Linked DNA regions of Saccharobesus litoralis. The protein of the gene in region 2 binds, or shares a complex with, the protein of the main gene of each other region. Links are inferred from orthologs where the notes say so. Each region holds a gene or a part of one and is shown on either strand. Other genes may lie near its edges.

Evidence for each region.
Region 1: the proteins of holB (region 2) and dnaN are in contact, whole or in part, in a cryo-EM structure (PDB 8GIZ), measured with the Escherichia coli proteins. The link is inferred for Saccharobesus litoralis from one-to-one orthologs.
Region 3: the proteins of holB (region 2) and holA are in contact, whole or in part, in a cryo-EM structure (PDB 8GIZ), measured with the Escherichia coli proteins. The link is inferred for Saccharobesus litoralis from one-to-one orthologs.

Annotation. Positions count from the first base shown.
Region 1 is NZ_CP026604.1:2,325,478-2,328,422, forward strand. What follows is about bases 164-2,945. They hold dnaN (DNA polymerase III subunit beta), read right to left. Parts: upstream 2,216-2,945; coding sequence 1,112-2,215; downstream 164-1,111. Other genes in these bases: recF (DNA replication/repair protein RecF), read right to left, coding at 164-1,060; dnaA (chromosomal replication initiator protein DnaA), read right to left, coding at 2,234-2,945. In the rest of the region: more of recF, read right to left, coding at 1-163. UniProt on the Escherichia coli protein: Confers DNA tethering and processivity to DNA polymerases and other proteins. Acts as a clamp, forming a ring around DNA (a reaction catalyzed by the clamp-loading complex) which diffuses in an ATP-independent manner freely and bidirectionally along dsDNA.
Region 2 is NZ_CP026604.1:1,624,244-1,627,329, forward strand. What follows is about bases 18-2,940. They hold holB (DNA polymerase III subunit delta'), read left to right. Parts: upstream 18-969; coding sequence 970-1,911; downstream 1,912-2,940. Other genes in these bases: mltG (endolytic transglycosylase MltG), read left to right, coding at 18-335; tmk (dTMP kinase), read left to right, coding at 360-977; C2869_RS05740 (PilZ domain-containing protein), read left to right, coding at 1,922-2,248; C2869_RS05745 (TatD family hydrolase), read left to right, coding at 2,462-2,940. Outside these bases: more of mltG, read left to right, coding at 1-17; more of C2869_RS05745, read left to right, coding at 2,941-3,086. UniProt on the Escherichia coli protein: Part of the beta sliding clamp loading complex, which hydrolyzes ATP to load the beta clamp onto primed DNA to form the DNA replication pre-initiation complex.
Region 3 is NZ_CP026604.1:4,920,833-4,923,850, forward strand. What follows is about bases 6-2,860. They hold holA (DNA polymerase III subunit delta), read right to left. Parts: upstream 2,026-2,860; coding sequence 985-2,025; downstream 6-984. Other genes in these bases: rsfS (ribosome silencing factor), read right to left, coding at 7-324; nadD (nicotinate-nucleotide adenylyltransferase), read right to left, coding at 340-978; C2869_RS18545 (LPS-assembly lipoprotein LptE), read right to left, coding at 2,039-2,536; leuS (leucine--tRNA ligase), read right to left, coding at 2,557-2,860. Also shown: more of leuS, read right to left, coding at 2,861-3,018. UniProt on the Escherichia coli protein: Part of the beta sliding clamp loading complex, which hydrolyzes ATP to load the beta clamp onto primed DNA to form the DNA replication pre-initiation complex.

The DNA.
Region 1 (2,945 bases), 700 kb from region 2 along the record:
CTTGGTATTCTCTATCTATTAATTGTTGTATTAGGGTTAAATCTTTTTTGATACTAGTAATAATGACTTGGCGTTCCAAATTAACTAAATACTTAATTAGTTTAGTTAAGGTGGTTTCATCAAGTTCAGCTACGACATCATCAATTAACCATATACATTTTTTGCTCGAGTTTTTTTCTATAAATTGACTCGCTGCTAATAGCATGCAAATCAACAATATTTTTTGTTCACCACGTGACAAGATGTTTTTAGCTGGCGTATCATCAATTTTAAATACCAGCTCATCTTTATGTACTCCATACTGAGTAGAGCCACGTTTAAGATCTAATTCAATACTTGAATTTAATATATCACCAATGTCCTCAGCTTCTTTCCAACCTCTTTTATATTCAACTTTTAGTTGACGTTGTGCGAGCAAGTTTTGTTGCCCTAACAATGAAAAAGTATCCAATAAAATTGGTGAAAATTGTTCTACGACATTGGCTCTGAGCTTAGATATTTGATTGTTAAGCTCAACTAATTTTGGTTGCCATGTTTGAGCAAGTCGTCTGTCACCAAATTTCAATGACTTATTTCTTTGCTCAATACTGCGATCATACTCTCGATATACTTGAGAAATAGTTTCATGTTCCACGTGAAACACTAACCAATCTAAAAATCGCCGTCTAACTAATGGGCCATCTTCAAGTAAGCTTGTACTAAGAGGTGAACAATTTACTATTGGAAAAAAACTAGATAACTCACTTTGCTTACGTACAGGTTTACCGTCTATACGTATTTCACTTTTACCATTTAGCGTTTTTCTAATACCAAACCGATTAACCAACTCATCGCAATGACCGCGTACTGATACGGTTAAATTATCTGTGCCTTTTTTAACTAAATCTTGAGTTTTATGGGTTCGAAAAGATCGACCAAAGCCAAGTAAATTAATGGCCTCGAGAATACTAGTTTTACCACTACCATTATTGCCAACAATAAGATTACAGCCCGGTTTTAGATCGAACTCCAATTTTTCAATATTTCTAATATTGCTTAAAACCAGCTTTTCTATGTACATAAACAAATAAGCCCCGGCGACTTGGCCAGGGCTTTATTTTACAATCTAAATTTATAGGCGCATCGGCATTACAACGTAAAGCGATGAGTCATCTAAGTTATCTTCAATTAACGCACTGCTGTTTGCATCGCCTAAGGTAATTTTGACTTCATTAGATTCAATCGCATTTAGGATATCAATCACATAAGCTACGTTAAAACCAATTTCTAACGAGTCACCTTGGTAATTAACGTCAACCACTTCTTCTGCAACTTCTTGCTCTGGGTTGTTAGCTGTAATGGTTAGTTCGCCACTGGCTAGGTTTAACCGAACCCCACGAAATTTTTCATTTGATAAAATGGCAGCTCGAGAAAAAGCTTGTTTTAAATAATCTTTTTCACCAATAACCGTTTTATCACCACCTTTAGGTAATACACGACGATAGTCAGGAAAACGGCCATCAACCAACTTACTAGTAAACGTAAAATTCTCGGTATTTAAGCGGATATGATTTGAGCCAACCGATACGTAGATGTTGTCCTCTGTATCTTCGATCAATCTGAGTATTTCCGTAACACCCTTACGAGGAACAATAACCTGACTTTCTTGTAATCGCTCGTTGGCGAGTTCATGCTGGGTTAAAGCTAAGCGGTGTCCATCAGTGGTAACACAACGGATCATGTTCTCTTGTGTTTCTAATGACATACCATTCAGGTAATAACGTACATCTTGCACAGCCATCGAAAACGATGTTTTCTCAATTAAGTTTTTAAGTACTTTTTGACTAACCGCAAAATTAATTTCACTTTGCCAATCTTCAAGATTAGGAAAGTCTTTTGCGGACAGTGTAGATAGTGAGTACTTACTTCTTCCACACTTAATGATTAATTTGGATTCGTCGAGCACAAATTCAATTAACGATTGCTCGCTTAAACCTTTACAGATATCAAACAGCTTTTTAGCCGGTACTGTAATCTGCCCATCTTCAGAAGCTTGTACCAACTCAACAGAAGCGACTAGCTCCACTTCTAAGTCGGTACCGGTAATGGATAAAACACCATCGCTAATATCGAGTAAAACATTGGACAAGATTGGCAGGGTATGACGACGTTCCACGGTTCCAGTTGCTAGTTGCAACGGTTTAAGGATGTCTTCACGGCTTATAGCAAATTTCATTTTTATTATATCCGTTGGTTACGACGATAACGTTCGAATTAAGTTAAGGTAGTCTTCTTTAATATCGAGGTTTTCTTCTCGAAGCTCTTTAATTTTTCGGCATGCATGCAAAACAGTTGTATGGTCTCTACCACCAAATGCATCGCCAATCTCGGGCAAACTATGACTGGTTAACTCTTTAGCTAAAGCCATAGCTACTTGCCTTGGTCGAGCAACACTCCTGCTACGACGCTTAGACAAAATATCAGCAACCTTAATTTTATAGTATTCGGCTACTGTGCGCTGAATGTTGTCTATTGTAACGAGTTTTTCCTGTAATGCGAGTAGGTCTCGTAACGCTTCCTTAACAAATTCTATTGTAATGGGTTTTCCGGTAAAATTAGCATGCGCAACAACGCGATTTAGTGCCCCTTCAAGTTCACGCACATGTGACCTTAAACGCTTAGCAATAAAGAATGCAACTTCATGCGGCAAGTTAACTTTGGCTTCTTGCGCTTTTTTCATCAATATTGCGACGCGCGTTTCTAATTCTGGCGGTTCAATCGCTATGGTTAATCCCCAGCCAAAACGCGATTTCAATCTGTCTTCTACCCCTTCAATTTCTTTCGGGTAGCGATCACTTGTCATGATGATTTGCTGGTTCCCTTCCAATAACGCATTAAATGTATGGAAGAACTCTTCTTGCGAACGCTCTTTTTTGGCAAAAAACTGAATGTCATCAATAAGCAAA
Region 2 (3,086 bases):
TGCCTTTGGTTTCATCGGTATTTCATAACCGGTTACACAAAAAAATGCGCCTACAAACCGACCCAACCGTGATTTACGGTTTGGGAGACGAATATCAAGGCGATATTACGCGTGCTCATTTAAAACAAGCGACGCCATACAATACTTATGTGATTAAAGGTTTACCGCCGACTCCCATTGCTATGCCGGGTAAAGCGGCCATCGAAGCTGCGTTTAATCCACAGCAGAGCGAATATTATTATTTTGTGGCTGACGGAAAGGGAGGACATAGTTTCTCTCGAACCCTACGCGAACATAATGCAGCGGTTAAGCGCTATTTAAAACTCAGTAAGTAGTACTGCGATAAATAAGAGACAAATATGCAAGGTCAGTTTATTGTTATTGAAGGTTTGGAAGGTGCAGGAAAATCAACTGCCGTTAACGCCATTCAAACCTGGTTAAGTGAACGTGGTATTGAGTTTATTAATACACGTGAACCAGGGGGCACACCCATGGCGGAAGCGTTGCGTACGCTGGTTAAAAAAGTGCATGAAGAAACGGTTACCGCAGAAGCCGAGCTATTAATAATGTATGCAAGCCGTATTCAATTGATTAAAAATGTCATCGAGCCTGCGTTAGCTCAAGGTAAGTGGGTTATTGGTGATCGCCATGATTTATCGTCACGTGCATATCAGGGTGGTGGCCGTGGGATACCAGACGATTTAATTGAACCTATACGTCACGCCGTGCTTAAAGGGTTTAAACCTGATTTAACTTTATATATGGATATTGACCCAGCGGTTGGCTTAGCCCGAGCGTCAGCCCGTGGCGAACTCGATCGCATTGAGCTGGAACAACGAACGTTTTTTGATAACACGCGTAAAAAATATCAGCAAATTGCCGCTAGTGACGATAGCATAGTAACTATTAATGCTGAACAAAGTATTGAACAAGTCGCGCAAGATATAACGGCAGCACTGAACACCTATTATGGTTAACGAAACTTATCCTTGGTTAGAATCTACTCTGTTGAATATTGGCCAGCAATATCAACAGGGGCGTTTACATCATGGTTTACTGATTGATGCCAATCATGGCATGGGTAAACTGACACTGGTTAAGCAATTAGCTCAACACCTGTTATGTACGGCTGGTCAAGACAGGGCTTGTGGTCAATGTAAATCTTGCCATTTATTTAGCCAAGGCAATCACCCTGATTATTTGTTGATTTCAGATAGAGAGGCAAACTCTGTTGGTGTAGATGCCATTCGTGAATTAGTGGCTAAATCGCAACATAAGTCGCAGTTGGGCGGTAATCAAGTTTTCGTTATTGACCAAAGCCATAAAATGACGGAATCCGCGGCTAATGCATTACTTAAAACGTTAGAAGAGCCAAACTCCCAAACCTACTTATTGCTGACTACGACCTCTGTTAGTCATTTATTACCGACTATTTTGAGCCGTTGCCAAATTTATAAAATCACCGCACCCACTTTGCAAGCTTTACAACCTTGGTTACAAGCCAAGCAAGTTAATATTGATGATTTTGCGATAGCTTATCAAGATATGGGGCAAGCGCCGTTGTGTGCACTCGAGTTATTGGCTGACGATTATATTAGTCAACGCCAAGCGTTTTTAAATGAATTTAAGCAAGTCTTATCCGGTAAAATTTGCGCTATGGAATTTGGTGTTAAAGCTGAAGAAACTTCGTTGAGTTTTTATTATATTTGGATGATGCAAGCATTGAATAAATGGCTGCAAGTGAAAAGTGCACAGCGGCAAAAGGCGGGCTTCAATCATGCTCAGTTATATAAAATTATGGATTTGTACCAAGCCGTGTTGACCAGTCAAAAGCAAAACGGCTTAACTGGTGTCAATAAAAAACTGAACTATCAGCAACTTTGCCATAAAATAGCACAGGTAAATAAGTAAGGTTAAGGTTATGGAAGCTATCCCTCTGGAATTTAGAAGCGTTCAAGATTTATACAAAAGTTATATGGCATTTTTGCCAGAAGGCGGCTTGTTTATTGAAACCAGTCGTCAGTACGAAATGGAATACGAGCTTGAATTAGATGTGTTAGTGCCTAATGCGATTGATAGCTTAAAAGTTACGGGAAAGGTCTGTTGGATTAACCCAGTTAGCGCTTCTAGTGCCACCCCACAAGGTATAGGTGTGGTATTTACCGAAGACAAGCAGCATTTAAAAGATCGCATAGAAACCATGCTCGGCGGTTTATTAAATTCCAGCGAACCGACCTTTACTATGTAACTGAGGTTATTTTTGTATGCCTAAATCAGCAGAGCAATTTGCTGCAGCTACCACATCCTGCGCATATTTAGTTGTTGTAGCTTGGGCTTCGTACCAACAATAGCTGCTGTAAGCGTGCTCTAGAAATTTTGTTTTAGACAAACCTCAGCTAATTATATCCATATAAGCCAGTGCTAAACCTTGGTTGGTTATTCAAATGAAAGGTAAGATTTTTTGTTAGTTGATTCTCACTGTCATTTAGACAGACTAAAGTTAGACGAGTTTGAAAACGGGTTAGATACCGTATTAGCTAATGCTGAACAGCAAGGTGTTGAGCATTTTTTGTGTGTTTGCGTATCGCTGCAAGACTTTAATAAAATGCGTGACGCGGTCGCGGGCTACAACAATGTTTCGATCTCTTGTGGGGTGCACCCATTACACCAAGAAGACGCCGCCTATACTTATGACGATTTAATTGCGTTAGCCGCTGATCCCAGTGTCGTTGCCATAGGTGAAACAGGGTTAGACTTTTATTATTCGCCTGACAGTAAAGCGATCCAAACCGAATCTTTCCGTAAACATGTGCGCGCTGCAGTTGAATTAAATAAACCATTAATCATACATACGCGCGATGCACGGCAACTCACCATTGATATTCTGCGCGAAGAAGGCGCAGAGAAAGTCGGCGGGGTATTGCACTGCTTTACTGAATCGTTGGAAATGGCCCAGCAAGCCATGGAATTGGGCTTTTACATTTCTATTTCAGGCATTGTTACCTTTAAAAACGCTAAAGAGTTACAAGACACGGTACGGCAAATTCCACTCGAGCGTTTGCTAGTTGAAACCGATTCACCTTGGT
Region 3 (3,018 bases), 3.3 Mb from region 2 along the record:
CGCTTGCTACTGCCAGAGCTTTTCAATTTGATAAAATTCGCGGGTGTCATCCAACATAACATGCACGACAATTGAGCCAAAATCAACCAACACCCACTCACCAAAATCAGCGCCTTCAATACCTATTGCGGGTGTCCCTTGATGCTTAGCCTCAGTCGCGACATGTTGTCCGATAGATTTAACATGAGTTTTTGAATTACCTGAACAGACGATAATAAAGTCCATAATGCTGGATTTGTCGCTAACATCGATTACTTCTACGTCACGACCTTTAAGATCATCAATTTTGTCGACTGCAAAATCGATTAACTGTTGCGTCTCCAATTCGAGTTTTCTCCTCTAAGATAAATATAAATGATGTTCTTCAATATATTCATGTACCGCATACGGCAGCAAGCAACGACAATCTAAACCACTTGATAAGCGTTGCCGAATATACGAAGACGATATTTTAAGCTTAGTCGAATTCACCAATAGGATCTTACCTGAAAGGTTATTTTCTAAGCATTTATAAGATTCTGTTTGATTTTTTGCCAACCAAAGCTGTACATCAGGGTGCAGCTCAGTTTGATAACCACCACGCTCAGCCACCACCAAATGCACATAATCCAATAATTCCTGCCAACGGTGCCAAGTATGAATGCTGTTTAACGAATCCATACCAATTACAAAACACAAAGGTGTCGTTGTATAACGCTGGCGTAATTCAACAAAGGTATCAAACGAATACGAAATACGCGGCGCTGTTAGCTCGATATCATCCACCACAAACTGTGGATACATAGCTGCCACTTGTTGGCACATGGCCACCCTATGCTGGTCTTGCGTTTCGGGTCGTGCTTTATGCGGTGGTATGCGATTCGGGATCAAACGGATCTCGTCTGCCCCTAGCCATTCCTGAATTTCCAAAATAGGTTGAATATGACCATTGTGAATAGGGTCAAATGTGCCACCAAAAAGCAAAGTCGGTTTATTCATTAAAAACTAAGCAACCATGGTTTTGGTTAACGATTGTAATCTTGGATCACCCGTAAACAAGGCACAACAATGCGCCAACATAGTATACGGATGCTTTAAGCCATTGGTTTTATAACTTAAATCAAAATGGGCCAAGGATGACAGAATAATTTCGATACTCTGGCTGTTAAGACGCTGCATAGCTTGACGATACAAGCCTTGTTTCTGTTGCCAAATTCGCAAGGATTTAAATAAAGCGTCAATACTTTGCCCTGCCTGCTGGGCTGCGACTAACTGAGCCAAAATTTCAGCTTCTTTTTGCAATGCCCAAGCAATAATTACAGGCTCTAGCTCTTCACCTTGTAAACGCTGCAACACATGACTCGCACGATCAAAATTACCTAGCAATAGATCATCGACTAATTGAAAAACGGTAAATCGAGATTGATCCGACACCACTTGTTCAATTTCAACCACATCGATCGGCTGGTTTGGGTATAACAGTGACAAGCGTGTAATCTCTTGCGCAGCGCTGAGTAAATTACCTTCGAATAAGTGCGCTAACAATTCGATAGCATTAGCCGTAATATTTAAGCCTTGCTGTTGGCACTGTTGACGCAACCAATTAGGCAGCTTGTCTTTTTCCACATCATACACAGGAATAAACCAAGCATGCTTGTCGACTTCTTTAAACCATTTACTCTTGGTTTGCTCTTGGCCTAACTTACCGCCCCACAACAGTAAAATATGCTCGTTATCCGGTAAAGCGCACCACTGCTGTAGCATTTTACTGCCATCGCGCCCGGGTTTGGCTGTCGGCATTTCCAACTCAATCAACTTACGCATAGCAAACAACGACAAAGCTTGCGCTTCGTCCATTAACAATTGCCAATTGAACTGGTTATCATGTGTCCAGCGAATGCGTTCCTCACACCCTTGTTGCTTGGCAACTTGGCGCAAAGTATCGAGCGCTTGCTGCACCTGATAGGGCTCATCACCAAATACCATGATCACGTTAGGTAAAGGTTGCTGTATGTGGCGTTCGAGTTGATTAGGGTAAATGCGCATAACGATTTGACAATTAGTAGCGAATTGAGGCTAATTGCCTAACAATCCGCGATGCAGCGTCCTTACGCATTTCCTTGAGAATTAAGTTCATTTCGCGGTTTTTAGCCAGTACCGCGTCGGGGTTATCTTGATAGTCACGTAAAATTTCAACCGAAAAACGTCGTGGCTGACTTTCGCCAATTTCGATGAGATAAACTACAGAATAAATAAGTTCATATTCTGCAACCTGACCATTGGGAAACAAAGACAAGGTTCGGCGTTCTAATTTATCATCAATAATCGATAAGCGAGCGCAGAGCGCTGGATTATCAATATTGATACCACCGATTACCAATTGCTCTTTCACTTCAACTCGCAATAGTTTGTCGCCCCGGCTATCCATACAAATGTTCTTTAAAAATGCCGGTACTTCATAACTACCACGAAGTTGAAAACCACAACTAGTCACTAAACTCATTAACGTGATTAGGCTAATGAGTTTAGTTAAGCTCTTTTGAAACGATTTCAGCACTGCGTATTCCGTTGCTATGACTAGTTAGCCACAATATTTAATAATTTACCCGGCACATAAATCACTTTACGTACGGTTTTACCCTCGGTAAATTTAGTGACGTTTTCTTCTGCATCAGCTAATGCCTGAACAGCCTCTTGGCTCGCGTCAGCTGGCACTGTCAATTTTGCACGCAACTTACCGTTAACTTGCACAATAATCAGCTTCTCGTCTTCAACCATGGCTGACTGGTCAGCTTGTGGCCAAGATGCTGTTTCAACTGCCGTTGTTTGACCCAAAGCTTGCCATAACGCATGCGATAAATGAGGAGTGATTGGCGCAAGCATTAAGGTTACCGCTTCAAGCGCTTCTTGAATAACGGCTCTGTCTTGAGCTTGGGCTAATGGCGCTTTAATTAGCTTATTCATTAACTCCATAATAGCCGCAACAGCGGTATTAAACGTTTGGCGACGACCAACATCATCACTCACTTTAGCAATGGC